3 regions of the Nocardia sp. NPDC058666 genome follow, and region 1 is predicted to be linked to each of the others. Evidence: riboswitches for the same ligand, from Rfam matches in the RefSeq annotation. Region 1 holds a riboswitch; each other region holds the start of a gene.
The links. Region 1 has a riboswitch for S-adenosylmethionine ahead of ACFWVD_RS26050 (bifunctional o-acetylhomoserine/o-acetylserine sulfhydrylase). Riboswitches for the same ligand answer to the same signal wherever they lie in the genome.
Positions count from the first base shown of each region.

Region 1 (10,369 bases):
TTTCTACTCGCCGCAGTCGCTGGTGGCCGACGCTCGACGGCATGGGGTGCGGGTGCACGGGCCCGATATCAACGCCAGCCGCGCCGAACCCACCTTGGAGAACGCGGGTACGGAGATCCGCCTCGGGCTGTCCGGGGTGCGTCACATCGGCACCGATCTCGCCGAGCGCATCGTGGCCGCTCGCGCCGAGCACGGACCTTTCGCTTCGATGCTCGATCTCACCGGTCGCGTGGAACTGTCTGTCGCGCAATCGGAATCGCTGGCGACCGCAGGGGCGCTCGACGTGCTGGTCGATGCCGAACCGCGTGATTCGCGTGGTAGCAGCGTGCGCAGGGCGGCATTGTGGGCAGCGGGTGCGGCGGCCGTGGAGCGCCCCGACCGCCTGCCCGGCACCGGCCCGGCGACCGTCGCCCCTTCTCTGCCCGGCATGAGCGCACTGGAACTCGCCGCCGCCGACGTGTGGGCCACCGGCATCTCACCCGACTCCTATCCCACCGAATTCCTTCGCGCCCACCTGAATTCGCTCGGCGTGGTTCCCGCTTGTGACCTGCTGCTGGTCGAAGATGGCGCCCGCATCCTGGTGGCGGGCGCGGTCACTCACCGTCAGCGTCCCGCCACCGCCGCGGGCGTCACGTTCCTCAATCTCGAAGACGAAACCGGCATGGTCAACGTCGTGTGCTCGGTGGGGCTGTGGGCTCGCTACCGGCGCCTCGCGCAGAGCGCTACCGCGCTGCTCATCCGTGGGCGCATCCAGAATGCCGAGGGTGCGGCGAGTCTGGTGGCCGATCATCTCGAACATCTCGATCTGACCATCGTCGCCCGGTCCCGCGACTTCCGCTGAGTTCCTCGCACGGTGCACGCGGACCGTTCAACGCATTACGCTGCGAACATGCGCAAGATTGCGGTGGTGATGATCGCGTTGCTCGGCCTGCTGTTGCTGGCCGGGTGTGGCGGGGACGAAAGTGCGGACCAGGCTGGTCGGGCGTCAGCGCCCACTGTCATGGGCGGGCCGGCTCCCGCGATAGCGCCCGGATTTCGGGAAGGCGCGCCGCAGAAGGACAGCCCGGCACCCGACCAATCGAACCGCAAAGAGGTGATCACCGGCTCGGTCGATGTCACCGCCGGCGATCCGATCGCCGCCGCCGCGACCGTCACCGACCAGGTCCGCGCCGTGAACGGCCGCATCGACAGCCGCACCGAACAACCTGGCACCGACAAGCGAACCGCCCGCGCGGTACTCAGCGTGCGCGTGCCCGCGGACTCCACCGATGCCTTCATCACCGGCCTCGGCGGCGTGGGCACGGTCACCCGCGTAAGCACCAACCGCGATGACGTCACCATGCAGTGGCAAGACCTCGACGCCCGCATCCGCGCCCTGCAGGCGTCCGTCGACCGGCTCAAAGCGCTGATCACCGGCGCCACCAACACCGCCGACCTGATCGCCGCCGAGGAGGCGCTGTCGAGCAGGCAGGGCGAACTCGACAGCCTCACCGCGCAGAAACGCAGCCTCGACGACCAGGTGTCGCTGTCGACACTGACCATCACCCTGACCGCCGACGACAAGCACGCGCCCGGCGACCCGGACAACTTCTGGGACGGCATCGTCTCCGGCTGGAACTCGCTGGTGGACTGGTTGCACGACGCGGTCGTCTTCGCCGGTAAGGCTGTGCCGTGGTTGGGCTTCCTCGCCGTGATCGGCGGATTGCTGTATGCCGCACTGCGTTTCCTGCGCGGTCGACGCGCCAGAGCGACTACGCCAGCAGCCACAACCCCGGCGACCACCGCATCCGCGACCGCTGAACCGGCGACGGCTGGACCCGCCGCGGCAACCTCACCCTCAGCCCCCACTCGCGAGGCCGGGAAGGAGACCTCCGGTGCCCACAGTGCGGGCGACGATCAAACCGAACAGCCGTAAAGGCCCCCTGGTCGAAACCGCCGCCGACGGCACCCTCACCCTCTACGTCCGAGCCCCCGCCGTCGAGGGCAAGGCCAACAAGGCCGCGATCGAATTGCTCGCGGACCATTTCGGCGTCGCCAAGTCCGCCGTCCGGCTGACAGCGGGCGCCACCTCGCGGTTCAAACGTTTCGACATCGCCTGAGGAGGCCGCCGCCATGACCGAGCAGCAGCCGCAGCGCCCGTGGCGGATCGTGGTGCGTCGCGGTGTGGCGGGCAGTCGCGACGCGCTGTCGGAGGTCGCGCGTTGGAAGACGGTGGAGGTCGACACGCTGCGGCTGCTAGCGGCGGGATTGTCGGTCGCGCTGCCGGTGGCGATCGGGGAACTGGCGGGCAATCTGGGTGCGGGCATGACGGCGGCGCTGGGTGCGCTGCTGATGTCGAGCAGCGGGCAGGCGGGTTCAGCGCGCCATCGCGTCGTCGACCTGCTCAACACCTTGGTCGTCGGGTTCTTCGGCATGTTGATCGGCGCGTGGTCGGCCGGGCTCGGCGCGTTCGCGAGTTCGGTGGTGATCGTGGCGGTGGCGTCGGTGGCCGTGGTGCTGGGTGGGATCCGGGGCAGCGCGGCCAAGGTCACCACCCTCGCGATCGTGTTCATGATCATCGGTGCGTCGCTTGGCCTGCACATCGAAACCCGTTCGTTGGCAACATATTCCGTGCTGGGCGGGTTAGGCGCGGCGATTCTGACGATGCTCACTTTCGCCCTGACCTACCACCTGCTCGGCAAGCAGGCCGCCGCCATCCCACCGTCCGCACCGTTGGCCGACGACCTGCGTCAGTGGGCAGCACGACTGAAAACCGTTGCGGGCTGGCACTATCCGGCTCGCTTGATCAGCAGCATGATCGTCGCCGAACTGATCGCCCACCAATTACACGGCACGCATTCGTACTGGATCGTGCTGACCGTGGCCCTGGTGGTCCAACGCGACCACACGTCCGCGCTGACCCACAGCCTGCAACGCGGCCTCGGTACCGCACTGGGCGTGCTGCTGGGCGGCCTGTTCCTGGCGTCGATCCCGATCTGGGTGTTGGTCCTGGCAATCGGACTGATCGCCGCGTCGCGCCCCTACCTGCGCGCCGCCAACTACACCGCCTACGCGATGGTCATGACGCCACTGGTCGCGGTGTTCACCGGCCTCGGCGCCACCATGACCGCAGGCGTGCTCGTCGAAAGACTCCTGGACACCGTCATCGGCTGCGCGATCTCCCTGACGGTCGGCTACGCCCTGTGGCGCTGGATGGGCCCCGACGCCGCCTAGCGGTGACCTACCGACACCCCGGCCTGCTCGACGGAACTTTCAGCACGGCGTCGCGTTCGGCGCCCAACGGCGGGCGAGCCGAAGCGCAGTCAGACCCCGCCGGGAAACCCCAACTGCCGCCACGCCTCGTACACCGCGACCGCCGCAGTGTTCGACAAGTTCATCGACCGTCGCCCCGACAGCATGGGCACGCGCACCTGGTCGGTGATGTGGGAATCGCTGAGCACCTCCGCGGGCAGGCCGGTGGGCTCGGTGCCGAACAACAGGACGTCGCCGGGCTGGTAGGCCACATCGGTGTAGCGCGTGGTCGCCTGGGTGGTGAACGCGAACACCCGCTGCGGCCCGATCGCGGCCCACGCCGTCTCCAGATCCGGATGGACGGTCACCGAGGCGAGGTCGTGGTAGTCCAGGCCCGCCCGGCGCAGTTTCGACTCCGACAGGTCGAAGCCCAGCGGCTCGATCAGGTGCAGCGCGCACCCGGTGCCCGCGACGAGCCGGATCGCATTGCCGGTGTTCGGCGGAATAACCGGCTGATGGAACATCACATTGAACACTCGGAGCAGGGTACTGACCGTTGACGGCCGAGCGCGCGCAGAGCCCCTGTGTGCCACTTTTCCAGAACACTGGAACAATCAGGGGCGTGAACAAGGCGGACTCGACCGACAAGCACACGACCGGCAAGCATCGGGTCGTGCGGTTGAGTGCGGGGGAGCAGTATCTGCGCAGTCACCTGCCGATGACCGTGGTGACCGCGCTGATCGTGATCGCGGTCGGGTTCGTGGCGTGGGATCGGTGGCGGCGTGGCGCGCTGATCTTCGGCAGCGCCGCTCTGGTGGCCGCGGCGTTCCGGTTGTGTCTGCCGACCGTGCAGGTGGGGTTGCTCGCGGTGCGCAGTCGCCCGTTCGACGTGGCCGCGTTGACCGCGCTGGGCAGCGCCATCGTTTTCCTGGCGGTCACCATCAACACGCTCGGCGTCAACTGAGGAAGACCGGCCGCGGCGTCATTGACGCGACCGGTCCCACACCCTCGATCGCGGTGTCATTCAAGCGGTTTCGGAGGCCCAGAGACTGCGGGAGCCCTGACTGCCATAGAGCTCGCGGGCCTCGCGCGGGGTGATTGTCGAAAGCTGCTGAGGCGCAGCGGAATACGCGTGCGACGCGAAGATCTGACCCGTCATCGGCGCGATGAACGGCGCGGCATGGATCAGTACCCAGTTGTCGCGGCGGGCGGCCACCCACGCGATCACCTTCGCCGGAATACGCACTCCCACATCGACAATGCGCGGCAGGTTGAACCGCCCGAGCTTGCGCATCCACATCGGCAGCGTGGGAATCGTCGCCAACGACAGCAGTCGACCACCGAGCGCGAACTTCCACCCCTTACTCGGCGGCGTCCACAGCAGGTAATGCATGGCCTGCACCGCCCGCTCGGTCACGCACAACCGCGGCCGAACACGTTCGAAATACGCCTGCACGCCCTCCCGATCGCGCGGCACCTCCGACGGCTTGCAGGTCTGCAGCTCGGCCGCGATCGCGCACTCGGCCCAATACCGATCCTCCTCCTCGGCACTGAGCCGACCGGGCCCGTACATCTCGTAGGCCTTGAGCACCGAATGCCACCCGGTCAGGTGGATCCACAGCTGGGTTTCGGGGCTGTTGGCGCTGTACCGCTTGCCGCTGATCGGTTCGATGCCCGTCATCGGCGCGTGCACCTGCATCAGGTGTTCGGCGGCCTGGATGGCGGTGCGGCCGTCACCCAGCGCGACCAGCACGAAGTAGGCCAGCGTGTGGTCCAGCCGGGTGGCGGGGTTGTCGTAGATGCCCTGGGAATCGGCGACCGCGGCGGTCAGGAAGGGGTCGAAGTGTTCGAGGGTGACCGCGCGCTGGAAGCCGATCAGCGCGGTCGGCGACGCCCACACCTTCCAGCTGGGGGAGTCGGGCCCGAAGAACCCGTAGTCGTCGCGGCGCAGGGTAGACGCATCGAATGCCATGGCACGTGCTCCTTTGCAAGTGAATACAACACCACCGTAGCAATGGCGTGAGTTGAATACAACGGTTGCGTAGGATTTGTGGGAGCGGATCGGCCGCGGGGTATCGTCCAGGGGAGGAAAGGCAGGTGGGCGCGTGACCGCGACGCAGGATCAACGACCGCGACGCCGCTATGCCCCGCGTCTGCCGCCGCAGGAACGCCGCGCGCAACTGCTCGACGCCGCGTTCACCGTGCTGGGCCGCATGGAACTGCACGAGCTGAGCATGGAAGCCGTCGCGCAGGAAGCAGGCGTCGGAAAACCGGTGCTGTACACGGTGTTCTCCACGCGCGCCGAACTGGTGGAAGCGCTTTTGGAACGCGAACGCGAACGCGGGCTGGAGCAGATCGCCGACACGCTGCCCGAAGACCTGCTCGGCGCCGACCCGGTGACCGCCGCGTCGTCGACGGTGGAAGCGTTCGTCGGTGTGGCACTGGCGAATCCGACGCGCTGGCGCCTGATCCTGGCCACGCCCGCGAGCGCGCCCGACGAATACCGTGCGGCCCTTCGTGCTGCACGCACCGACATTCTGGAACGCGCGGAAGCGCTTGTCCGCATGGGTGTTTCGCTGTCACCACGCTGGTCGGACATGGACGCCGAACTGCTGGCGAACTCGGTGCTCACCGTCGCGGAAATGCTGGGTCGACTGGCCGTCAACGACCCGGAACGGTATCCGCGCGAACGACTTCAGGAATATGTCCGCTCGATCGTCACCCTGCTGACCGGGCCGTGAAGCTCAGCGGTTCTCCCGCGCCAACCGCATCGTCTCGGTGAGCAACTTCGACACCGCGGCCGCCTCGGTGAGGAACCCGTCGTGCCCGTCGCGCGAATGCACGATCTCCAAACCCGCACAGCCGGGCAGACCTTCGGCCAGCTCGGCCTGAGTGTTCAACGGGTACAGGCGATCCGAGTCGACCCCGCCGACCACACAGGGCACCGGAGTCGAGGCGAGCGCGGCAGCGACACCGCCGCGGCCACGACCCACATCGTGTCGGTTCATCGCTTCACTGAGCAGCACATACGTCGCCGGATCGAAACGCTGACACAGCTTTTCGGCCTGATGCTCGAGGTAGCTCTGCACCGCGTAACGGCCCCCGGTCCACGGATCCTCGTCACCCTGGGCGCGATTGGTGAACCGGTGATCGAGTTCGCCGTCGGTGCGGTAGGTCAGGTGCGCGATGCGGCGAGCCAGCCCCATGCCGGTCATCGGCGCGCGGCCGGTGCCGTGATAGTTGCCGCCCTGCCAGTCGGGATCGGCGGTTATCACGGCCATCTGGGTGGTCTGGGTGCCGATCTGATCCGCGGTCGCACGCGCGCCCACGGCCAGGATCAGCGCCGCCGAAACCCGTTCGGGCGCACCGATGATCCACTCGAGCACCCGCATGCCGCCCATCGAACCGCCGACCACCGCGCCCAGGCGCGCGATCCCCAGCGCGTCGAACAGCTGCATCTCGGCGCGCACCTGATCGCGGATGTTCAACGCGGGAAACCGTGCGCCCCAAGGCTTTCCGTCGGGCGCGAGCGAAGACGGGCCGGTGCTGCCCTTGCAGCCGCCCAGCACGTTGGTGGCGATCACGCACCACTGGTCGGTGTCGATCGGCGCGCCGGGCCCGACCATGCCCTCCCACCAGCCGGGTGCCCCGTCGGGCCCACCGACGACATGCGAGTCGCCGGTGAGCGCGTGTTCCACGAGCACCACATTGTCCAGCGCGGGCGACAGCTGCCCCCAGCGCTGCACCGCCAGCCGCGCATCGGGGATCACGGCGCCGTTCTCCAGCGTCACGTCTCCGATGGCGACCACGCCGACTCGCCCGTCCAGCGGTGGCAGCAGGTCCACTCCGGTTCCGGGCGCGGCGATCGGCGATTCGGTGCTCACAGTCACGTCGTCGCCGCCGCGAACCCGACCCGTAGGTCGGCCAGAATGTCGTCGATACCCTCGATGCCCACCGCGAGCCGGACCAGGCCGGGGGTGACGCCGGCCGCCAACTGCTCGTCGGGCGTCAACTGCGAGTGCGTGGTCGACGCCGGGTGGATCACCAGAGAACGCACATCTCCGATGTTAGCCACATGGCTGTGCAGGCTGAGCGCGTCGACGAACTTCTTGCCCGCATCGACACCGCCGGCCAGCTCGAACGCCACGATCGCGCCCGCACCCTTCGGTGCCAACTGCTTGGCCCGCGCGTACCAGGGTGAGGACTCGAGACCCGCGTAATGCACGGCGTCCACACCCGGCTGCTGGGCGACGAACTTCGCCACGGCTTCGGCATTGCTGACATGCCGTTCCACCCGCAAACTCAGCGTCTCGATGCCCTGCGCGATGAGGAACGCGTTGAACGGCGACACCGCCGCGCCCAGATCGCGCAGCAACTGCACGCGCGCCTTCAACGCGAACGCGGGCGCACCCAGATCGGCGAACACCGCACCGTGGTAACTGGGATCGGGCTCGGTGAAACCGGGGAAGCGGGCGTTGCCGTCGGCGTCGCGCACGGTCCAATCGAAGGTGCCACCGTCCACGATCACGCCGGCCACGGCCGCACCGTGTCCGCCCAGGTACTTCGTCGCGGAGTGCACGACGATGTCGGCGCCGTGCGCAAGCGGCTGGATGAGGTACGGGGTGGCGACGGTGTTGTCGACGATCAGCGGAACGCCGTTGTCGTGCGCGACACCGGCGATGCCGGGAATGTCGAGCACCGCGCTGCTGGGGTTGGCGATGGTCTCGCCGTAGAACGCTTTGGTGTTGGGCCGCACGGCCGCCTGCCACTGCGTCAGGTCATCGGGGTCCTCGACGAACGAGACCGTGATGCCCAGCTTGGGCAGCGAGTAGTGGAACAGGTTGTACGTGCCGCCGTAGAGATGCGGGCTGGACACGATGTGGTCGCCCGCGCTTGCCAGGTTCAGGATCGCGTACGTCTCCGCGGCCTGGCCCGACGCCACCAGCAGCGCCGCGACGCCACCTTCCAGCGCGGCCACCCGCTGCTCCACCGCGTCCTGGGTGGGGTTCATGATCCGGGTGTAGATGTTGCCCGGTTCGGCCAGACCGAACAGCGCCGCCGCGTGATCGGTGTCGCGGAACGTGTACGAGGTGGTCTGGTAGATCGGCAGCGCCCGCGCGTTGGTGCTCGCGTCGGGGGCCTGGCCGGAGTGGATCTGCTTGGTCTCGAACGACCAGTTCTCGGGCAGGGAGGTGTCGGTCATGTCGTGCTCCAGTGGGTGTTCGCCGGGGATCTCGTCAACTGGGTCGGATCGTCGGACAACAACACATGGGGGGCCTCCTGCAACGCGCGCTTGCTCTCGACTTTCGAGAGCCCGGTCATCACCCGGAGCACCCCACCGCAGCTGGAGGGTTGCCGACCAGCGAGCCGGGGCTTGACGCTGGCACTCATGACCTTGCCGTCATGTTAACCGGACATCGCACGCACGCGGAAACTTCCCCCGCATTTCCCGCCGAAGATCACTGCGGTGGCGGTGTGGCAGGCGCTGGCGTGTCGTTGGTGGCCGGTGCGCGGGGAGCGCGGGCGGGTCGCGACGACCGATGGGTAAGCTGGATGCCCAGCAGGGGGAAACGAGGTATGGCCGGGTGCCTCGCGCGCGTATCGCACAGTTCGCCCTCCCCTCGCGGTGAGGTGACCGGTAGCAGTACGCTCGTCATGTTTGCACCAAGAGTTTGCATAACGATGTCACGCAACCAACGCGCGGCATATACGGTTTGTTGGAATAGCTGGGGTCCGCTCACAAGCGTGTTCGCCTGGCCGTGCAATAAAAGGGCACCCACCGAGGAGGACACGAAGATCCATGTCCAAGATCAAGGTTGAAGGCACCGTTGTAGAGCTCGACGGCGACGAGATGACCCGGATCATCTGGCAGTTCATCAAGGACAAGCTGATCCATCCCTATCTCGACGTGAACCTCGAGTATTACGACCTCGGTATCGAGTACCGCGACAAGACAGACGACCAGGTCACGATCGACGCGGCCAACGCCATCAAGAAGTACGGCGTGGGCGTCAAGTGCGCCACCATCACCCCCGACGAAGCGCGGGTGGAGGAGTTCGGCCTCAAGAAGATGTGGCGCTCGCCCAACGGCACCATCCGAAACATTCTGGGTGGCACCATCTTCCGCGCGCCGATCATCATCTCCAACGTGCCCCGCCTGGTGCCCGGCTGGACCAAGCCGATCATCATCGGCCGCCACGCGTTCGGCGACCAGTACCGCGCCACCGACTTCAAGGTCTACGAGGCGGGCACCGTCACGCTGACCTTCACGCCCGAAGACGGCAGCGAGCCGATCGTGCACGAGGTCGTGAAGATGCCCGAAGACGGCGGCGTCGTCATGGGTATGTACAACTTCAAGAAGTCCATCGAGGACTTCGCGCGGGCCTCGTTCAACTACGGCCTGCAGCAGAACTACCCGGTGTACCTCTCCACGAAGAACACCATCCTCAAGGCCTACGACGGCATGTTCAAAGACACCTTCGAGGAAGTCTTCGACGCCGAGTTCAAGGCCGAGTTCGACGCGGCGGGCCTGACCTACGAGCACCGCCTCATCGACGACATGGTCGCCTCCTCCATGAAATGGGAGGGCGGCTACGTCTGGGCCTGCAAGAACTACGACGGCGACGTGCAGTCCGACACCGTGGCGCAGGGCTTCGGCTCGCTGGGCCTGATGACCTCGGTGCTGCTCACGCCCGACGGCCGTACCTGTGAAGCGGAGGCCGCACACGGCACCGTCACCCGGCACTTCCGTCAGCACCAGCAGGGCAAGCCCACCTCGACCAACCCGATCGCGTCGATCTTCGCGTGGACGCGTGGGCTCGAGCACCGCGGCAAGCTGGACAACACCCCCGAGGTGATCGGCTTCGCCCAGGCGCTCGAGGATGTGGTCATCAAGACCGTCGAGGGCGGTCAGATGACGAAGGACCTCGCCGCGCTCGTGGGCGGGGACCAGGGATACTTGAGCACCGAGGAGTTCCTCGGTGCGCTCGATGTGAACCTGGCACGCGCTCTGAAGTGAGTCCCGGTCCGTAATCATGGACCTGCACGGCTGCAAAAGCGCTCGCATCGAATCCGATGCGAGCGCTTTTTTGTGCCTGTACCCGGCCGGTCAGCCCACGGTGGGCCAACTCACGCCGGT
Region 1 is NZ_JBHXRY010000018.1:19,563-29,931, forward strand. Features, by position in the region: gene ACFWVD_RS26005 (error-prone DNA polymerase) at 1-841, shown strand, start outside; gene ACFWVD_RS26010 (DUF4349 domain-containing protein) at 890-1,915, shown strand; gene ACFWVD_RS26015 (DUF167 domain-containing protein) at 1,875-2,099, shown strand; gene ACFWVD_RS26020 (FUSC family protein) at 2,113-3,213, shown strand; gene ACFWVD_RS26025 (tRNA (cytidine(34)-2'-O)-methyltransferase) at 3,303-3,767, opposite strand; gene ACFWVD_RS26030 (DUF3017 domain-containing protein) at 3,950-4,195, shown strand; gene ACFWVD_RS26035 (oxygenase MpaB family protein) at 4,256-5,203, opposite strand; gene ACFWVD_RS26040 (TetR/AcrR family transcriptional regulator) at 5,337-5,972, shown strand; gene ACFWVD_RS26045 (homoserine O-acetyltransferase) at 5,976-7,121, opposite strand; gene ACFWVD_RS26050 (bifunctional o-acetylhomoserine/o-acetylserine sulfhydrylase) at 7,118-8,434, opposite strand; SAM riboswitch class IV at 8,516-8,626, opposite strand; gene ACFWVD_RS26055 (NADP-dependent isocitrate dehydrogenase) at 9,032-10,249, shown strand.

Region 2 (10,369 bases), on a different contig from region 1:
GCATCCTCGCGCTGCGCGAAGCCCTGGCCCGCCGCTACACCGCCCGCGGCCTGCCGACCGAACCCGAGCAGATCCTGGTGACTCTCGGTGCGCAACACGGACTTCGGCTGCTGCTCAACGTCCTCGCTTCGCCCGGCGCCCGCGTGCTGATCGAACACCCCTCCTACCCGAACGCCATCGAAGCCATCCGCGACGTCGGCGCCCGCCCCATCCCGATCCCACTGCGCCCCGAATTCCCTGACGCCGGTTGGGATCTCGAAGGCCTGCGCAGCACCGCGAGGCAAACCGCCGCCACCCTGGCTTACCTCGTCCCCGACTTCAACAACCCCACCGGCCTGCTCCTGAACGCCGAGGGTCGCGAGGAACTGGCCGCCATCGCCCGCGACACCAGAATGACCGTGGTCGTCGACGAGTCGATGAGCGAACTGAACCTGTCCGACGCGCCGATGCCCCCGCCGGTCGCCGCGTTCGCGAAGGGTTCGGAGATCGTCACCATCGGTTCGGCGTCGAAGTCGTTCTGGGGCGGTCTGCGCGTGGGCTGGATCCGCACGAGCCAGCCGCTGATCACCAAGCTGCTGGGCATCCGCTCGACAGTCGACCTCGGCACCCCCGTGATGGACCAGCTGGCCACGGTCCACCTGCTCGAACACGCCGACCCCATCCTGCAACGCCGCCGCGAACAACTGCGCTCCCAACGCACCGCCCTGCTCGACGCGGTGGCCGAGGAACTGCCCGGCTGGCACATCGCGGCCGGCGCGGGCGGCATGTCGGTGTGGGCGCAACTACCCAGCCCCGTGTCCACCGCACTGGCCGCCACCGCCCCCAACCACGGCGTATTGCTGGCCGCCGGACCACGTTTCGGCGTGCAGGGCGCGTTCGAACGGTACGTCCGCCTCCCGTACACCCACCCCGAAGCCGACCTGCGCCTGGCCGTGAAGTCGATCGCCGCCGCCTACGACGCGCTGACCCCGCGCGCGACCGACCCCTTACAGCCGCTCACCTGCTACTGAACGCGCACGGGTTATGCCCGCGTGAAGCCGGTTCGGGGCGCACGGTTTCGTACCCCGCCCCGAACATGAACAGCACCGACAACACGAACGCCACCGCGGTCAACGGCGCCGCCATCGTGCTGCGATCGCTGCGATGACGGAACATCAACACCAGCAGACACAGCAGCGCGATGGCGGCCGCGGCCAGCAGTCCGGTCGCCAACCCGTTGAGCACGGTCACCATCACGGGCACGGGAGCGTCACTGCGACAATGGGTTTCGGTCGCCCATTCCGGCGGGGCGTTGAACAACCCTTCGGCCATGATGAACGACAGCACCCCCGCGACCAAGCTGGTGACCGCGATCAGTGCGGCGAGCACCTTCGGTGGACGCCTGCGAGTTCGGATCCCAGACCTGTCGTCGATAGAACGAAAGCCTACCGACGACAGCCCGACAAATCAGTCAGCCCAGACCGTTTCGATTGGTGTCGCGACCGACGGCGGGGGAGTCGGCGTGCCGCCGGGTGTGCGCGAGAAGCGCGGCGCGGGCGCGTGCTGGACCACGCCTTCGATCTCGATCAGGCCGGTACGGGCCACGATGTGCGGGTTCTCGGTGGCTTCGGTGAACGTCAGCACGGGGGTGGTGCAGGCGTCGGTGCCGTCGAAGATCGCGGTCCACTCGTCGCGGGTCTTGGTCAGGAATTTGTCGGTGAACAGCTTGCGCAACTGGTCCTGTCCGCTGGGGTCCAGCTGCTGCGGCAGACCTTCTTCGGAAATCTCGAGCCCGGCCAGCAGTTGCTCGTAGAACTGCGGCTCGATCGCCCCGACCGCCATGTACTTGCCGTCGGAGGTTTCGTAGGTGTCGTAGAACGCCATGCCGGTATCGAGGAGGTTCTCGCCGCGCTCGTCGGACCACAGCCCCACCCCGCGCATTCCCCACACGAAGTGCGAAAGGGCAAGCGCCCCATCGACCATCGCCGCGTCGATCACCTGACCCTTGCCGGAAGTCTGCCGCTCCACCAGCGCCGCGAGAATGCCCATCACCAGGAACATCGAGCCGCCACCGAAGTCGCCCACCATGTTCAGCGGCGGCACCGGCCGCTCACCTTTGCGCCCGATCGCGTTGAGCACGCCGGTCAGCGAGATGTAGTTGATGTCGTGCCCGGCGCGATCGGCCATCGGACCGTACTGGCCCCACCCGGTCATCCGGCCGTAGACCAGGCGCGGGTTGCGGGCCAGGGTCTCGTCGGGTCCGAGACCCATCCGTTCGGTGACGCCGGGCCGGAAGCCTTCCAGCAGCACGTCGGCCTTCTCGACCAGGTCGAGGATCTTGGCGACGTCGGCGGGATCCTTCAGATTCGCTTCGACGATCGTGCGCCCACGCCACTGCGGACGCTCGATGAAGCCGGGCAGCTGCCGGTGTCGCTGCACGCGCACCACGTCGGCACCGAGGTCGGCCAGCAGCAGCGCGGCGTGCGGACCTGGGCCGATGCCCGCCAACTCGATGACCTTGATCCCCGCGAGGGGGCCCTGCTTCGCGGTGGACTCCGTGCTCACGGGTGACCTCTGTTCATCGTCGAACGGTATTGACACTTCGACAATAGCGCCGGGGTGGCGGCTCGGGTAGAGCATGGGCGAGAATTCGGTGAGCGCGACTCGGCGTGGCAACGGGAGGACCCGGTAGTGAGCGTGTGGGGTGAGGTCGTTGTCGGCCTGGTGATTCTGGTCGGCATCGTCGGCGTGATCGTGCCGATTCTGCCCGGGGTGATCCTGATCTTCGGCGCGATCGCGGTGTGGGCGTTCATGACCGGCGGCGCGACGGCCTGGACGGTGTTGGCGGTGGCGACGGTCGCGGTGGTGATCTCCGGCATCGTGAAATACACCTGGCCAGGCAAACGAATGCGCGAAGCGGGCGTGTCGAACCGGGCGTTGCTGGTGGGCGCGGTGTTGGGCGTCGTCGGCTTCTTCGTGATCCCGATCGTGGGCCTGTTCATCGGGTTCGTGCTCGGCGTGTATCTGGCTGAGCTGTACCGCTTGAACACCAACCAATTGGCTTGGCCCGCAACAGTTCACGCGCTGAAAGGCGTAGGCCTGTCCATGCTGGTGGAGCTGTTCGGCGCACTGATCGCGTCGGGAGTCTGGCTCACCGGCGCAATTCTCAGCTGATTACTCGATAACCGGCAGCGGCCGCGTCTGATCGTCCGCGCCGGGCAGCAGATTGCGCGGAATCGGAATGGTCGGATTCTCCACGCGCACAGCAGGTGTCGCGTCGCGGTGCACCGGGGGCAGCCGGTAGAACTCGCGGGCATTGTCCTCGAGCACCGCGTGCATATCCGCGCCCACCACTTGGCAGATCAGGTCGATATCGCTGTCATCGAACGGCCTGCCCGCGCGCGTGCCCGGCAGATCGCTACCGAACATCAATGCCCCCGGATTGACGGTGTGAATGCGCCGCAGCGTCTCGGCCACATCCATCTCGACCCGCCCGAACCCGGTCGCCTTCACCCGCGCACCGCGATCCACCAGGTCCAGCAGATACGGCAACCCCTCCTCGGACATGCCGAGATGGTCGATCGACAAGGCGGGCAGTTTCGAGATCACCGGCTGCAACGAGGCCAGCATCTGCCCGTCGATATACAGCTCCACATGCCAACCGGCCAGTTCGTGCGCGCGCAACGCCTGCAACGTCATCTCGGTGATGTCGGCGGCGGCCCGCTTGAGGTTGAACCGCAGCGCCCGCACGCCCGCGCGATCGAGTTCGAGAATGTCGTCATCGGTGGCGTCGAGGTCAAGGCGGGTCACCCCGACCCACTCCGGTCCGAGCGCGGACAGCGCTGCCTTCAGATACGTCTGATCAGCTCCCTGAAAAGACGCACTGACGACAGCACCGCCGCGAACATCGAAGTGCCCCATGCGCTGTCGATAGTCATCGATCACGTAGGGCTCGGGTAGATAGCCTTCGTTCTCGATCAGCGGAAACCGCGGATCGATGATGTGGACGTGGGCATCGAACACGGGTACAGAATGCCCTATCTCGACAGTGGTGGCAGCTCAGGCCTTGTTCGGCTCGGACGCGCGCAGCATGTCCTCGCGCTCGACGACCTTCACGCGCTCACGGCCTTCGGGCTCGCCCAGCGCCCGCTCGTGGGCGTCGAGGCGGTACCAGCCGGCCCAGGTGGTGAACGGGATGCCCTTGCCCTCGAGGAACTCGGTGACCGCGTCCAGCTCGGGCTTGGGCGCAGGGGCGAAGGCCTTGGCGTCGTCGAGCAGGCAGGCGATGGTCTCGTTGGCGTCGCCCTTGGTGTGGCCGATCAGGCCGACGGGGCCGCGCTTGATCCAGCCGGTCACGTAGGTGGCGGGCATGAAGCGGGCGTCGCCTTCGGCGGTGTCGTCGGCGATCACGCGACCGGCCTCGTTGGGCACCGTGCCCGCCTGATCGTCGAACGGCAGCTGGGTGACGTTCTGCGAGAGGTAGCCAACCGCGCGGTACACGGCCTGGATGTCCCAGTCGGTGAAGTTGCCGGTGCCCTTGACGTTGCCGGTGCCGTCGAGTTGCGTGCGCTCGGTCTTCAGGCCGACGACCTTGCCGTTGTCGCCCAGGACCTCGGCGGGGGATTCGAAGAAGTGCAGGAACAGCTTGTGCGGACGATCGCCGTGATCGCGAATGGCCCACTGTTCGAGGGTGTTCGCGACCATGTCGACCTGCTTGGAGTTACGCCGCGCGGCTTCGGAGCCCTCGTCGTAGTCGATGTCTTCGGGGTTGACGATGACCTCGATGGTGGGCGAGTGGTCCAGTTCGCGCAGTTCCAGCGGGGTGAACTTGGCCTGTGCGGGCCCGCGACGACCGAACACGTGGACCTCGAGGGCTTTGTTGCCCTTGAGGCCTTCGTAGACGTTGGGCGGGATTTCGGTGGCCAGCAGTTCGTCGCCGGTCTTGGCCAGCACACGCGCGACATCCAGCGCGACGTTGCCCACGCCCAGCACCGCGACCTTCTCCGCGTCCAGGGGCCAGGTGCGCGGCACGTCGGGGTGGCCGTCGTACCAGGACACGAAGTCCGCGGCACCGAACGAACCATCCAGTTCGATGCCGGGGATGTCCAGGGCGCGGTCGGCGTTGGCGCCGGTGGAGAAGATCACCGCGTCGTAGAACTGGCGCAGGTCATCGAGGGTGATATCGGTGCCGTAGTCGATATTGCCCAGCAGCCGCACCTGGTCTTTGTCCAAGACCTTGTGCAGCGCGGTGATGATGCCCTTGATGCGCGGGTGGTCCGGTGCGACGCCGTAGCGGATCAGGCCGAAGGGAGCGGGCATGCGCTCGTAGAGGTCGATGCTCACGTCGGCATCGGACTTCATCAGGGCGTCGGCGGCGTAGATACCGGCCGGTCCCGCGCCCACGATCGCGATGCGAAGTGGGCGAGTAGCTGCACTCTGTTCGGTCATGTCTACGCGCACCCTTTGGTCGAGAACTGATTTGACGGCGTCAACTTAGCTCAGGCTAAGTCAGCAGTCCGGCTAAGTGACAGCTGGCCGCATCGAACGCGATTCTAGCTGCGGCGTTGCGGCGACCCGGAGCGCGGTGTGGCTGCCCGCGCGGGTCTGTCAGGATTACAGCATGAACGAGGAGCAAACTGGCTCGGAAGACCAGCCCATCGTGGTGGATCAGACCGACAAGCGTTCCATCGTCCCGTTCGTGGCGGCCGCGGTGGTGGCGATCATCGTGCTCATCGGCATCGTGCTGGGCGGACTGCTGTCACCGGCTGAGAAAAATGTCACAGAGGCCGACCGTCTCGCCGCCGCTGTCACCAACTATATCGACGCGCGTTCCCGCAGTGACCTGCGTCCGCCGACCGGGGTGGCCTGCGAGGGCTTCAACGAGGAGGCTTCTGGCCTGTCCGAACAGCTAGGCGGCCCGAAATCTACCGTCACCATCGACGGCAAGGGGTTCACCAACGCCACCGTCAACGGTGATCGCGCCAAAATCGACGCCACCGTGGTGGTAGACGGAAACCCGAAGTCCACCGCCTGGAAACTGACCCGCGGCGACGGCGCGTGGCTGGTGTGCTCGTTCTGAATCGTTTGACACGATGACCGGGTCCGAGGCAATCTCAGATCGCAAGGTCATGAGTGCCAGCGTCAAGCCCCGGCTCGCTGGTCGGCAACCCTCCTCCGCGGTGGGGTGCTCCGGGTGACGACCTGGCCGTGTTTTCCGGAGTTCCGGCACGGCAAGAGCGGATTCACGCAGGAGGATCGACATGACTTACGCCGGCGATATCACCCCTGAGCAGGCGTGGGAGTTGCTCACCGAGCACCCCGGCGCCGTGCTGGTCGACGTGCGCACCGAAGGCGAGTGGGCACACATCGGCATCCCCGACACCAGCTCCATCGATCGCCCCGCCCATTTCATCGAATGGGTCGACGGCACCGGCACCCGCAATCCGGACTTCGGCGTGCAGCTGGACAAGGCACTGGCCGGACGTCCCGACGATGCACCGGTGGTGTTCCTGTGTCGCTCCGGTCAGCGTTCCGCGCACGCGGCGAACCTGGCGACGGCGGCGGGCGTGGCACCGTCCTACAACGTGCTCGACGGTTTCGAAGGTGGTCCCGACGCGTTCGGTCAGCGCGGCAGCACCGGTTGGCGCGCTGTCGGCCTGCCGTGGCGTGAGGTCAACGCATGATCACCGGTGGTTCGTTCGACAAGCCCCTGCCCGAGGGCGTCGGCCCCGCCACGCTCGGTGTGCGTGGCGGCCTGCGCCGTTCCGGCTTCGACGAGACGTCCGAGGCGCTGTACCTGACCTCGGGTTTCGTCTACGAGAACGCTGAAGCCGCCGAGGCCGCCTTCACCGGCGACGTCGAGCACTTCGTCTACTCCCGCTTCGGCAACCCGACCGTGGCCATGTTCGAGGAGCGCATCCGCTTGCTCGACGGCGCCGAAGCGGCCTTCGCGACCGCATCCGGTATGTCCGCGGTCTTCACAGCTCTCGGCGCACTTCTGAAGGCAGGCGACCGACTCGTCGCCGCCCGCAGCCTGTTCGGCTCGTGCTTCGTGGTCTGCAACGAGATCCTGCCGCGCTGGGGCATCGAAACCGTCTTCGTCGACGGCGACGACCTCGACCAGTGGGAGCAGGCACTTTCCGTGCCGACCCAGGCCGTGTTCTTCGAAACCCCCGCCAACCCGATGCAGACCCTGGTCGACGTCCGCAAGGTCACCGAACTCGCCCACGCCGCAGGCGCAAAGGTGGTGCTGGACAACGTCTTCGCCACCCCCCTGCTGCAACGCGGCTTCGAACTCGGCGCCGACGTGGTCGTCTACTCCGGCACCAAACACATCGACGGCCAGGGCCGAGTCCTCGGCGGCGCGATCCTCGGCGCCAAGGACTACATCGACGGCCCGGTGAAAACCCTGATGCGCCACACCGGCCCCGCCCTGAGCCCCTTCAACGCGTGGACCTTGCTCAAGGGTTTGGAAACCATGCCGCTGCGCGTGCGCCACTCCACCGAGTCGGCCCTGCAAGTGGCCAAGTTCCTCGAGACCAACAAATCGGTCGACTGGGTGAAATACCCCTTCCTGGAATCCCACCCCCAACACGCGTTGGCCCTGGACCAGATGACCGGCGGCGGCACCGTAGTCACCTTCGCCCTCAACGGCGACGACGGCAAAAAGCGAGCCTTCGAGGTCCTGAACCGCCTCCGCATCATCGACATCTCCAACAACCTCGGCGACGCCAAAACCATGATCACCCACCCCGCCACCACCACCCACCGAGCCATGGGCCCAGAAGGCCGAGCCTCAATCGGCTTGTCCGACGGGGTAGTCCGCATCTCGGTAGGCCTGGAAGACCTCGACGACCTCCTAGGCGACCTCGACCACGCCCTGAGCTGACTGCGCGCATCCTCGCGATGACCAAAGATGATCGCGGCCAAGGATTTACACTGCGACCATGACTGCTGGGGGAGTCGCACAACCTGCGACGACCGGAAATGGTCGTGACCGCGGCCGGACTGGACCATCGCCGGTCCGGCCGCTTCGCGCGGGACGAGGTGGCCCACGCCCGGATATTCGTCCAGCGCACCTCGTCCATGCTCGGCGCACCCGCGGAACAGGTGCTGACCGCAATGCGCCACTACCGCTCGACCCTGCTCATCCTCCCGTGACTACCTGCACAACCGATATCTATGAGGTGAGATGGATGGTGAACACTGATGGCTGACAATTCGCGACCGTCGACTCGGCGCGGGAGCGCATTGTGGTTGGCAATCGCAGTTGCCGCGATGTCGATGGTTGCCACCGGGTGCATGTCGGCGGACAACCACTCGCAAAAGTGCGAGACGACGGCGAAACTGGAAACCAAAGAATTCGAACGGGAAACCAGGGCCGCGATCGACAAGGCAGACACGTTGCCGCCGGGCTATTGCCTGTACAACGTGAGCATCAACAAGAACGACACCGAAGGCGTACTCGGTGTGAATATCTACCTGGCGGTCGCCGACTCGAAAGGCCGGTTGGACGACCTGCGACCTGCGGCGACTGCGATCGCGCACGTGGTGAAGAAGGTGCCCTACGATTTTCCGGTCGCCGACCTGTATGTGTCGAACCTGACGCCCGAGAACAGCTCGAAAAACTATGCTGGAATTCTCGCCGAGGAATTCCACACACGGCCATGGGACGGTTCGCCGTCACACGAAGCTGAGTTGGCATCGTGGGTCCCATGGTATGCCGTTCCGCAATAATGTGGCCCCGGCCGAACGCGACGACTCGCGTTCGGCCCGGACATTACCGCCGGGGCGGCCTTTCGGACCCTCAGCCCAGTGCGCGCAGACGCGGAGCCAGATCCCGCTTGAACAGGTCGAGGAAGCGGAGCTGATCTTGGCCGGGGGCGTGGAAGACCAGGTGGTTCAGGCCCGCGTCGATGTATGGCTTGATCTGGGCGACAGCGTCTTCGGGGTCGCTGGCCACGATCCAGCGCTTGGCTACCTGTTCGATCGGGAGGGCGTCGGCGGCCTTTTCCATTTCAATCGGGTCGGTGATGTCGTGCTTCTGTTCGGGGGTCAGCGACAGCGGGGCCCAGAAGCGCGTGTTCTGTAGTGCCAGTTCGGGATCGGTGTCGTAGGAGATCTTGATCTCGATCATCTTGTCGATGTCGGCGACGTTGCGGTCGGCCTTGGCGGCGCCTTCCGCGACGGCGGGCAGCAGCTTCTCGGTGTACAGGTCCATGCCTTTGCCCGAGGTGCAGATGAAACCGTCGCCCGCGCGACCCGCGTACCTGGCCACCACCGGGCCGCCCGCGGCGATGTAGACGGGGATACCGCCCTTGGGCACGTCATAGATGGAGGCCCCGACGGTGTGGTAGTACTCGCCGTCGAAATCGACGCGGTCGCCGGTCCACAGTTCGCGCATCAGCTTCACCGCTTCGCGCAGGCGAGCGAAACGCTCCTTGAAATCGGGCCATTCGCCTTTGAAACCGGTCGCGATCTCGTTGAGCGCCTCACCGGTGCCGACCCCGAGCATGATCCGGTTCGGGTAGAGGCAGCCCAGCGTCGCGAAGGCCTGTGCGATCACGGCGGGGTTGTAGCGGAAGGTGGGGGTGAGCACCGAGGTGCCGAGCTGGATGCGGTCGGTGCGCTCGCCGACGGCCGCGAGCCAGGCCAGCGAGAACGGCGCGTGCCCGCCGTCGTGGCGCCACGGCTGGAAGTGGTCGCTCACGGTCGCGCTGTCGAGGCCGTGCTGCTCGGCGGCGACGCCGAGTTCGACCAGCTCCCGCGGCCCGAACTGCTCCGCCGATGCCTTGTACCCGAGCTTGAGCTCCACCATTCCCGCTACTCCTGTCGTTCGCCGCACGCCCCTGCCCCACGACCCTAGTCAACGACCCCGACATCGCGCCGCGAGCACGGCCGGAAGTTTCATCACCCACGGCCCCGACTTTTAGCGGACAATTAACTGGTGACCGCCAAAGACGAGAAGATCCTGTCGTACCTGACCGACATGGACGGCGTGCTGGTGCACGAAGATCAACTGATCCCCGGCGCCGACGAGTTCCTGGCCGAACTACGGGCGAACGAGATCCCGTTCCTCGTGCTCACCAACAACTCGATCCGCACGCCCCGCGACCTGCAGGCCCGCCTGCGCCAGACCGGCCTGGACATCCCCGAGGAGTCGATCTGGACCTCGGCGCTGGCCACGGCCACCTTCCTCGCCGATCAGCGCCCGAACGGCACCGCCTACGTCGTCGGCGAATCCGGTCTCACCACCGCGCTGCACGAGATCGGGTACGTGCTCACCGACGTCGACCCCGACTACGTGGTCCTGGGCGAAACCCGCACGTACTCCTTCGAGGCGATCACCACCGCGATCCGCCTGGTCGACCGCGGCGCCAAGTTCATCGCC
Region 2 is NZ_JBHXRY010000006.1:265,831-276,199, reverse strand. Features, by position in the region: gene ACFWVD_RS17400 (PLP-dependent aminotransferase family protein) at 1-1,010, shown strand, start outside; gene ACFWVD_RS17395 (hypothetical protein) at 997-1,368, opposite strand; gene ACFWVD_RS17390 (CaiB/BaiF CoA transferase family protein) at 1,447-2,544, opposite strand; gene ACFWVD_RS17385 (DUF456 domain-containing protein) at 2,671-3,153, shown strand; gene ACFWVD_RS17380 (amidohydrolase family protein) at 3,154-4,002, opposite strand; gene ACFWVD_RS17375 (FAD-dependent oxidoreductase) at 4,039-5,427, opposite strand; gene ACFWVD_RS17370 (hypothetical protein) at 5,600-6,058, shown strand; SAM riboswitch class IV at 6,104-6,222, shown strand; gene ACFWVD_RS17365 (rhodanese-like domain-containing protein) at 6,240-6,662, shown strand; gene ACFWVD_RS17360 (O-succinylhomoserine sulfhydrylase) at 6,659-7,867, shown strand; gene ACFWVD_RS17355 (hypothetical protein) at 7,966-8,139, shown strand; gene ACFWVD_RS17350 (hypothetical protein) at 8,188-8,715, shown strand; gene fgd (glucose-6-phosphate dehydrogenase (coenzyme-F420)) at 8,786-9,796, opposite strand; gene ACFWVD_RS17340 (HAD-IIA family hydrolase) at 9,926-10,369, shown strand, end outside.
Region 2: another riboswitch for S-adenosylmethionine. It lies ahead of ACFWVD_RS17365 (rhodanese-like domain-containing protein); the one in region 1 lies ahead of ACFWVD_RS26050 (bifunctional o-acetylhomoserine/o-acetylserine sulfhydrylase).

Region 3 (10,369 bases), on a different contig from region 1:
ATCGTCGAGGCCCGCCCGGTGGGCGTGTACCGCATGACCGACGAGGCCGGCGGCGACGACAAGGTGCTGTGTGTCCCCGCGGGCGACCCGCGCTGGGACCACATCCAGGACCTGGGCGACGTCTCGGAGTTCGAACTGTCGGCGATCAAGCACTTCTTCGAGCGCTACAAGGATCTCGAGCCCGGCAAGTATGTCGAGGGTTCGGAGTGGCTGGGCCGCGCCGAGGCCGAGAAGATCATCGACGAGTCCTTCGCTCGTCTGAAGGAATCCGGCCACTGAGCTGATTCCGACGAAAAACGGGAAGTCCGAAGGGTTTTCGGACTTCCCGTTTTGCTGTCAGTACCAGCCACCCCTAGGTCTGGTCATCCCCACCCTTGGTCGCTTGCAGTCCGCTGGACATGCGCAGCGGGACTTCCTTCCAGAACAGCACCAGCAGCAGCGCGATCAGTGCCACGGCGGAGGCTACGAGGAACACCGTCGACATCGAGTCGGCGAAACCGACCTGGAAGGGTTTGGCCAGTTCCGGGTCGAGTTGCTGGATGATCGAGCTGTCTTTCAGCACGTCGCCCGCGGCCGAAGTGTCCTGTGCGAGAAGGCCCTTCGACAAGGCGACGTCCGCTGGGTTCGAGCTGCGCGCGCCCTCGATCACTGCCTGCTGGTAGGCGGGATCCTTCGCCGATTGCTGCAGTTCCGTGGTGATGTTCGGGGCCAGCAGTGAGAACAGGATCGACAGGAAGACCGCCGCGCCCAGCGTGCCGCCGATCTGCCGGAAGAAGGTCGCCGAGGCGGTGGACACGCCCATGTCCTTGGGCGGCAACGCATTCTGTAGTGCCAGCGTCAGCGGTTGCATCAGATTGCCGAGGCCGAAACCGGTGACCGCCATGAACAACATCGCCAACCACAGCGGGCTGTCGGCATCCAGCAGGTGCAGCAGGAACAGGCCCAGCGTGAGCATGAACCCGCCGATGATCGGAAAGGCGCGGTAGCGACCGGTTTTCGAGATCAGCCGCCCTGACAGGATCGACCCGATCATCAGCCCGAGCACCATCGGCAGCATCTGCAGTCCGGCCTCGGTCGGCCCGGCGCCACGCACCACCTGCAGGTACTGCGGCAGCAGCAACATCCCGCCGAACATGGCCGCGCCGACGACGAACGAAATCACCACGCCCAGTGCGAAAGTCACGTTGTCGAAGACTCGCAGCGGGATCAGCGCCGCATCACCCATGAACTTCTCGACCGCGACGAACGCGACCAGACCGATCGCGCCGATCGCATAGCAAATGATTGAACCCGCACTCCCCCAGCCCCATTCGCGACCCTGCTCGGCCACGATCAGCAGCGGAACGAGTCCGACCGCGAGCACCACAGCGCCCGCGAAGTCGATGCGATGGGTCGCGTGCGGCTTGCGTGGCAGGTGCAGCACGCGCGTGACGACCACCAGCGCGAGCAGCCCCAGCGGCACGTTCACCAGGAACACCCAGCGCCAGCCGGTGATGCCAAGAATCGTGTCCTGCCCGGCCAGCAGGCCGCCGAGCACGGGACCGAGCACACTCGAAATACCGAACACCGCAAGGAAATAGCCCTGGTAGCGGGCCCGTTCGCGGGGTCCGATGATGTCGCCCATGATGGCCAACGCCAGCGACATGAGACCGCCCGCGCCGAGACCCTGGAACGCACGGAACGCGGCCAGCTGATACATCGAAGTCGCGAGCGTACACAGCAGTGAACCGATGATGAACAACCCAATTGCGGCCAGGAAGAACGGCTTTCGACCGAACATGTCCGAAAGTTTGCCGTAGAGAGGAGTACTGATCGTGGCGGTGATCAGGTAGGCCGTGGTGGCCCATGCCTGCAGTGAATAGCCGTCGAGATCGTCGGCGATGGTGCGGATCGACGTCGACACGATCGTCTGGTCCAGCGAGGCCAACAGCATGCCGAGCATCAGCCCGGACAGGATGGTCAGGATCTGGCGATGGGTGAAGCCGGCGGGGGAATCCACCGCGGGGGTGGCAGTGGTGGTCACGAGTCGTTCTCCGAAGCGGTGATGGCCGATGGCCGGGCGAGCAGGGTGGCGCGGGCGTGGTCGTAGTCGTCCACGAAGCGGGTGAGCAGCCCGGCGAAACTCGCGCGGTCGGCCGCGGACCAGCTGTCGGTGATGATCGCGATGCTGTCCTGCCTGCGGGCGCGGATGCGGGCGGCGACCTCGCGCCCCTCGGCGGTGGCCTGCAGCACCGTCGCGCGGCCGTCGTCGGGATCGGCGGTGCGTTCGACCAGCCCGCGGTCGACCAGTTGCGCGACCTGCCTGCTCACCGTCGACGCGTCCGAGTGCACGGCGTCGGCCAGCGCCCCCGAGCGCATCGCGCCGTCACACACCAGCCGGAACAGCACCACGAAACCGGCCGGGTCGATGCCGGAGGAGTCCTTCATCTGCGCCAGCGACCGGTCCCGCAGGCGGTGCAGCCGGACGAGCTGCGAGGCGATCGTGTCGATCGCCTGCTCGATCTCGCTCATGTGCCACCTTTACTTGCATCATACAATTAGTTGTTCGATACAAGTATGTGCGTAGACCGGTCGCCGGGGCAACCGTTTGAACTGCCTTTACTCGCCCTTGAACTCGGGTGCGCGCTTCTGGAACACCGCCGTGATCGCCTCGGTGAGGTCTTTCGACGGCAGGAACGCGGCGTTCCACGTCGACACATAACGCAGGCCCTCGGCCACCGCCGGACCGGTCCGCTGCTCGAGCACATCCTTGATGCCCTGCACCACCAGCGGCGGGTTGCCCGCGATCTCGCGCGCCATCGCGTGCGCGGCGGCCAACACGGCCTCCTGATCGTCGAACACCTCGTTCACCAGACCCATTCGCTGCGCCCGCGCCGCGTCGATGTCCTTGGCGGTGAACGCCAGCTCCCGCAGATTGCCCTCGCCGATGATCCCCGGCAGCCGCTGCAGCGAACCGATGTCGGCGACGATCGCCACCTTCGCCTCACGCAAGCTGAACTTCGCGTCCGCGCTGGCCAGCCGAATATCCGCGGCCGCGATCAAGTCGAGCCCACCACCGATGCACCACCCGGAGATCGCCGCGATCACCGGTTTGGTGCACTCGGCCAGCGCCGTCACCGAAGCCTGCATCCGCCGGATCTCCTCGAGAAACTTCGCACGAGGCGCGGCCTTCGCGTCATCGGCCAACACCGGCGCCAGCGTCCCCGCGGTCGCCGCCAGATCGAGACCGTACGAGAAATGCTTGCCCGACCCCGTGATCACCACCGCCCGCACCTGCGCGTCGGCGTCGAGCTCGGCGAAGATCTCCGGCAACTCCCGCCAGAAATCCGGGCCCATCGCATTGCCCTTACCCGGCCCCGTCAACGTCACCTGCGCGACGTTGTCGGCGATCTCGACGGCGAAAGCCTTCCATTCACTCATGGGGTGATTATCGCCTCCCGGCCCGTCCACCTCGGTCTCGCACCCCCGAGGCTGCACCAGAACTCCAGTAACACAGCACATTTCCGGCAATCGACCTACTCTGGATGACATGCGCAGGTCGTCATTGCCGCCGGTCGCATGCCGGGTCGCGGAAACTCTCATCGCCCGCGGGCACCACGGCGTCATCGTCTGCCCCGAGACGCCGTCCCCCACCGCGGCCGCGGCCGCCCGCGCCATGGGCGCGCACCCCACCGCGATTCTCACCGCCCAGGTCTTCCTGCTCGACGACGACCCGGTCCTGATCCTGGTAGCCGACCACCACCACGTCGACCTCACCCGCACGGGCAAACGCCTCGAAGGCACCCTGACCCCCGCCCCCACGCCGTTGGTCGAACGCATCACCGGCCAACCCATCGACGGCACCGCGCCACTCGGCCATCCCACCAACCTTCCCACCTGGGTCGATACGGCGCTGGCCGCCCACTCCGAAGTCTGGGCGGCGGGTGGTCACCCGAACACGGTGTTCCGCACCAACTTCCGCGAACTGGTCCGTATCACGGCGGGTTTGCCGCTCGACCTGGACTGAAGTCGCGCGGCATTGAGCGCAGGCAGATCGAAAACCCGACGCCCCGATTGTCCCGGGCCTGTGCCCTGCGTTTTTACCGCGACCGCGACCACCCAGTCAGACCAATCGGACAACGCGGGCGCAGGAACGCGGGTTGGGCGGGCGTAAGTTGAAGCGGTGGGCGATGTACAACCTTCCGAGACCGGCCTGGTAGTTCCCGACGATCTGAGCGGGATCACCGCCGAGCAATACCGGGCCTCCATGCGCCATTATCCGGCCGGCGTCACCGTGGTGACCCTCGACGCCGACACCGGCCCCGTCGGCTTCACCGCCACCTCCTTCGCCTCCCTGTCGCTGGAACCACCCCTGGTCTCGTTCAACATCGCCCACACCTCGTCGAGCATCGACGCCCTGCGCGCCGCCGACTCCGTGGTCATCCATTTCCTGGGCGAACACCAACACGACCTGGCCCACCGCTTCTCCCGCACCGCCGCCGACCGCTTCACCGACCGCTCCCTGTGGACCACCCTCCCCACCGGCGAACCAGTCCTGCACGGCACCCCCATCTGGCTGCGCACCACCCTCCACAAACTCATAGACCTGGGCGACCACACCCTCGCCGTAGGCCTGGTAACCCGAGTCCACGACCAAACCGAAGAATCCCCCTCAGCCGCCCCGTTGCTGTACTACAACGGCAAATACCACCGCCCCACCCCCCTCGACACCTGAGAGTCCATGAGCGAGTTCCGCGTAACCGGCGTCTTCCCTGTCAGCTACAAACCGAACCCGTTCGTGACGGGCTATGCGATCGGCGACTTCCGTCAGGGCGACCACGTGGAACTCCGGCGGGGCGACGAGGTGATCGCCGACGGAACCCTCCAGTGGATCGAATTCCACCGATCATCCAGAGGCGAATACTCATTCACCTTTTCGGACACGATCTCCCAGCTCGTCCAGCCGGGCGATGTCGTGCACTCGACCTCGACCGCCGACTAGGCCGGAAGAACGACGAGACTATTTTTCGCAGGCGATGCCGTCCCCGTCTCGGTCCAAGCTGGATCTGTACCCCGGGTCGCCCCGGTGCAGCGGCGCGGCGCCGGCTGCTTTGGCCGCCTTGCAATTCGGGTAGTAGGCGCTGGCCGGCGCGGGTACTTCGGGTGCGGGGACGGGCGCAACACGTGGGGCAGGCACGTCAACGGTCGTGGTGGGCACAGGGACGATGACGGGCGGCGGAGGTGGCGCGAGCGTCGTGGACGGCACCACGGGGCCTGGCTCCTCCGAGTACCCGGCGCGGGCGATGGGCCGATCTCCCATGCGGGGATGCCGCCGAAACTGGCGTAATCGACCAATTCGCCTCGTCGAAATCAGTTTTCTGACTTTTGAGCGTCGAAGTGGTCGATTACGCCGGGTTGGCGGTTACCCGATCAAGCAGGGGGCCGCGCCTTCGGGGGAAGACGCGGTGAGGGGGCGGGTTTCGGGGGTGGGGTTCCAGTGGCCGTCGGTGGGGGCGTAGGTCCAGGTGGGGCCGGTGGCGACCAGGGTGGTGACGGCGTCGATCAGGCGGTCTACGTCGGCGGCGGTGGTGCCGAGGCCGATGCTGGCGCGCAGGGCGGCGTCCAGGCCCAGGCTTGCCAGGAGGGGGTGGGCGCAGAAGCGGCCGTCGCGGACGCCGATGGCGTGTTCGGCGGAGAGGTAGGCGGCTACCTGGCCGGGGGCGTAGTCGGCGACGGTGAAGGCGACGATGCCCACACAGTCGGGGCTGTCGGACCAGATGGTGACCAGGTCGACGCCGGGGATCGTGGACAGGCCGTCGCGGAGGCGGTCGGCCAGGAAGCGTTCGTGCGCAACGAGTTCGGTGGGGTCGATGGCGGCGAGTGCGTCGCAGGCGGCGGCGATGGCGGCCGCGCCCAACACATTCGGGGATCCGCCTTCGTGCCGCTGGGGTGCGCAGGCCCATTCCACTTCGGACACACCGACATTGCGCACCGCGCCACCGCCGGCCAGGTACGGCTCGCCCTGGTCCAGCCAGTCACGTCGACCCACGAGCACGCCCGAGCCGAACGGCGCGTACAGCTTGTGCCCGGAGAAGGCGAGATAGTCGATGCCGGTCTCGCGCAACGAGATCCGACGATGCGGCGCCAGCTGCGCGGCGTCGACGAGGATGCGCGCACCACACAGATGCGCGATCCGCGCGAGACGTTCCAGCGGCAGCACCTCACCGGTGACATTGGACGCGCCGGTCACCGCGAGCAGCGCGGCGGGCTTGCTGCACAGTTCGGCGACCACCCGCTGCACCGTCTCCTCGACGGTGGCACCGGCGCGCACGACCCGGCGACCGTGCTCGGTCCACGGCAGGAAGTTCGCGTGATGTTCGATATCGAGCACCACGGTCTCCCCCGGCACGCACCCGGCCAGCAGGTTCAGCGAATCGGTGGTGTTGCGCGTGAAGACGACGACCTGGTCGTCGTCGGCGTCGAGGAACCGGGCGACCGAGCCGCGCGAGGCCTCGTAGCACTCGGTGGAGATCCGCGACGCGTACCCGGCACCGCGGTGCACGCTGGCGTAGAACGGCAGCAGCTGCGAGATCCGGTCGGTGACCTGCTTCAACGCGGGCGCGCTGGCGGCGTAGTCGAAGTTGGCGTAGGTGCTCGTGCCGCCCTGCACGAGCGGAACGCGCAGGTCAGCGCCGGACACGGCGGCGATGGCACAGGTGGGGTCGATTACAGCAGTCATGACGAAATCCCGTCGGTTCAGGGACCCGCTCGAAGAGTTGGCCCGCGCTTGCCGCGTCCGATGCGGACGTCAGCCAGGTCGTCACCCGGAGCACCCCACCGCGGAGGAGGGTTGCCGACCAGCAAGCCGGGGCTGAACACTGGTACTCGTGACCTGCAACGAGAGTGACAGACGATCGCGGGACCTGTCAACCGTCAAGGCGTGAGTCACAGGAAGTGGGCGGTCGACACGTCGGGATCATCAGAATTTTCGAGATCGCGCGATTGCCCCGAGTTGCCTGGTCACGCCCACTTCTCAACCATCTGAAAACCCCATGATGGACACCCGAGATGATTGAGCGGCTCCACTATTTGCTAGAGTCCTCTCTCATGTCCACGAACACGAACTCCGTCCGCGGCCTGCCGCGCTACCCGGTGTACGCGCTCGGACGGCTCACCAAGGCGCTGCACGCCGAGATCGACGTGCCGTTGCGCGATCACTGGGTGCTCACCTTCATCGAGGAGAACGCCGACCTGACGCAGAAGAAAGTCGGCGACGCGCTCGGCATCGACCGCAGCGAAGTCGTGCGGCTGATCGATGCGTTGGAACGCGCCGACCTGGTCGAACGCACCCGCGACGGCAAGGATCGCCGCAAGTACCGACTGCGGATCACCGAGGCGGGGCGCAAGCAGTGCAAGCGCACCGACAAACTGATCGTCGAAGCCACCGCCCGAGTGCTGGACGGCCTCGACGAACAAGAACAGCGCACGCTGCACCGACTGGTGGTCACGGCGCTGGGCGAGTTGCCGGAATCGCCGTCGTGATCAGCGCCGACGGCACGCCGCACGCTGCCGTCGAGCAAGTCCCTCCGCGAGTACCGTTGGCATCTGGTGACCATCCCGTTTGCCCTCCGGTAACCCGCTCATGAAACAACAGACACCACCGATGGGGGTCAACCGATGAGAGGTGGACTGAGCACGATGCTCGAGCCACAGGTTCCGGCGGTTCTTCGCGACCCGCTGTTGCGCGCCGATCTCGCCGCGCCGCCGCGCACCCTGGTCGACATTCTGACCAGCACCGCGCTGGCACACCCGGACGCACCGGCGATCGACGACGGCGCGGTCGTGCTCACGTACATGGAGCTGATCGCCACGATCGAGGCCCGCATGGCCGAGCTGACCGAGGCGGGCGTGCGACCGGGCGACCGGGTCGGCGTGCGGATGCCGTCGGGTAGCGCGGCGCTGTACGTGACGATTCTGGCGGTGCTCTACTGCGGCGCGGCCTACGTGCCCGTCGACGCCGACGACCCGGAGGAACGCGCCAAGCTGGTCTTCGGCGAGGCGAAGGTGAGCGCGATCGCGACCGCCGACGGCATCGAGTCACAGACCACGGCCATGGGCGACCACGACTGGAACACCCTGCCGTCCCCCGACGACGACGCGTGGATCATCTTCACCTCCGGCTCCACCGGAACCCCGAAAGGTGTTGCGGTAACCCATCGCAACGCCGCCGCCTTCGTCGATGCCGAGGCGCGCCTGTTCCTGCAGCAGGCCCCGATCGGCCCCGGCGACCGCGTACTGGCCGGACTGTCGGTGGCCTTCGACGCCTCCTGCGAGGAAATGTGGCTGGCCTGGCGCAACGGCGCCTGCCTGGTCCCCGCCCCGCGCGACCTGGTGCGCACCGGCGCCGATCTGGGCCCGTGGCTGATGCGCCGCGAGATCAGCATCGTGTCGACGGTGCCGACGCTGGCCGCGACCTGGCCCGCGCAAGCACTGGAATCGGTGCGGCTGTTGATCTTTGGTGGGGAAGCGGTGCCGCCCGAGCTGGCCGAGCGCCTGGCGGGCCCCGAGCGTGAAGTGTGGAATACCTACGGGCCGACCGAGGCAACCGTCGTCGCGTGCGCCGCGCTGCTCACCGGCGAGATGCCCGTGCGAATCGGCCTTCCCCTCGACGGCTGGGACCTGACTGTTGTTGACCCGCAAGGCAACCCGGTAGCCGAAGGCGAAACCGGCGAACTCGTGATCGGCGGCGTCGGCCTGGCCCGCTACCTCGACCCCGCCAAGGACGCCGAAAAGTACGCACCCCTGCCCTCGCTGGGTTGGGAACGCGCTTATCGCAGTGGCGATTTGGTGCGCAACGACCGCGACGGCCTGATCTTCCTCGGCCGCGCCGACGATCAGATCAAGATCGGCGGCCGCCGCATCGAACTCGGCGAACTCGACAACGCACTGCAGCACCTACCCGGTGTCAGCGGCGCGGCTGCCGCTATCCGAACCACCAAGGCGGGCAACAAGATCCTGATCGGCTACCTCACCGGCGCCGGACCCGATTTCGACGTGAAGAAGGCCAGAGAGATTCTGGCCGAACAACTTCCGGCCCCGCTGGTCCCCCGCCTGGCGATCGTCGCCGACCTGCCGACCCGCACCTCCGGCAAAGTCGACCGCGACGCCCTGCCGTGGCCACTGCCTTCGACCGACGAGCCCGAGACGGGCCTGTCCGGCACCGCGGCCTGGGTGGCGGGCCTGTGGGACGCGATCCTCGGCGCCCAACCCACCGACCTGGACGCGGAATTCTTCGATCTGGGCGGCGGCTCCCTGTCGGCAGCCCAGCTCGTCGGCGCGCTGCGGGAGAAGTACCCGCACGTCACCGTCGCCGATCTCTACGACCATCCGCGCCTGGGTTCGCTGGTCGAACTCCTCGACGGCAGCGCCCCAGTGGCCGCGGTCGACGTGCGCGTGGTGAAACCGACCCCGTTGCGGGCGCAGGTCACCCAGGTCCTTGCCACGATCCCGCTGACCACCCTCACCGGCCTGCAGTGGGTCACCTGGCTCACCATCGTGTCGGGCATCGCGGCCTGGTCGGGTTCGCTGCCGTGGCTGCCGCGCCTGTCGTGGTGGTGGATCGTGTTGGCGTTCGTGCTGTTCATCTCGCCGATCGGCCGGATGACGATCTGCGTGATCGGCGCCCGCATCCTGCTCGCCGGCCTTCGCCCCGGCTCCTACCCGCGCGGCTCCTCAGTGCACCTGAGGCTCTGGGCCGCCGTACGCCTCTCGGAAGCCAGTGGCGCCGAAAGTCTTTCTGGCGCACCGCTGATGGTCCCGTTCGCCCGGGCACTGGGCGCCAAGATCGGCAAGGGCGTCGACCTGCACAGCCTGCCCCCGGTCACCGGCATGCTCGAACTCGGCGACGGCGCCAGCGTCGAACCCGAAGTGGACCTGTCGGGCTACTGGGTCGACGGCGACATCGTGCACATCGGCGGCATCACCATCGGTGACGGTGCGGTGATCGGCGCCCGCTCGATCCTGTTGCCCGGCACCAAGATCGGCAAACGCGCCGAGATCGCGCCCGGCTCGGCGGTGTCGGGCAAGGTCAAGGGTGAACAGGAATGGGCGGGCTCGCCTGCCACCAAGACCGGTAAGGCGCCGCGCCGCTGGCCCGACCACACCCCCGAACGCGCCCGGCACTGGCTGCTCGTGTTCGGCCTGTCGTCGATGGTGTTGGGCGCGATGCCCGTGTTCGGTCTCGCCGTGGGCGGCACGTTCATCGCCTGGTGGGTCCGCAAGGAGACCACCATCGGCGCCGCCGCCCTGCGCGGTTTCGCCATCCTGCCGGTGGCCACCCTGCTCAGTCTCGCCGTGTACGCGGTGGCCACGGTGATCGCGGTACGCCTGC
Region 3 is NZ_JBHXRY010000002.1:37,977-48,345, reverse strand. Features, by position in the region: gene ACFWVD_RS06755 (inorganic diphosphatase) at 1-279, shown strand, start outside; gene ACFWVD_RS06750 (DHA2 family efflux MFS transporter permease subunit) at 353-2,023, opposite strand; gene ACFWVD_RS06745 (MarR family winged helix-turn-helix transcriptional regulator) at 2,020-2,511, opposite strand; gene ACFWVD_RS06740 (crotonase/enoyl-CoA hydratase family protein) at 2,599-3,420, opposite strand; gene ACFWVD_RS06735 (YbaK/EbsC family protein) at 3,530-4,006, shown strand; gene ACFWVD_RS06730 (flavin reductase family protein) at 4,247-4,714, shown strand; gene ACFWVD_RS06725 (hypothetical protein) at 4,721-4,981, shown strand; gene ACFWVD_RS06720 (excalibur calcium-binding domain-containing protein) at 5,000-5,299, opposite strand; gene ACFWVD_RS06715 (aminotransferase class V-fold PLP-dependent enzyme) at 5,402-6,718, opposite strand; SAM riboswitch class IV at 6,758-6,872, opposite strand; gene ACFWVD_RS06710 (MarR family winged helix-turn-helix transcriptional regulator) at 7,087-7,521, shown strand; gene ACFWVD_RS06705 (Pls/PosA family non-ribosomal peptide synthetase) at 7,678-10,369, shown strand, end outside.
Region 3: another riboswitch for S-adenosylmethionine. It lies ahead of ACFWVD_RS06715 (aminotransferase class V-fold PLP-dependent enzyme); the one in region 1 lies ahead of ACFWVD_RS26050 (bifunctional o-acetylhomoserine/o-acetylserine sulfhydrylase).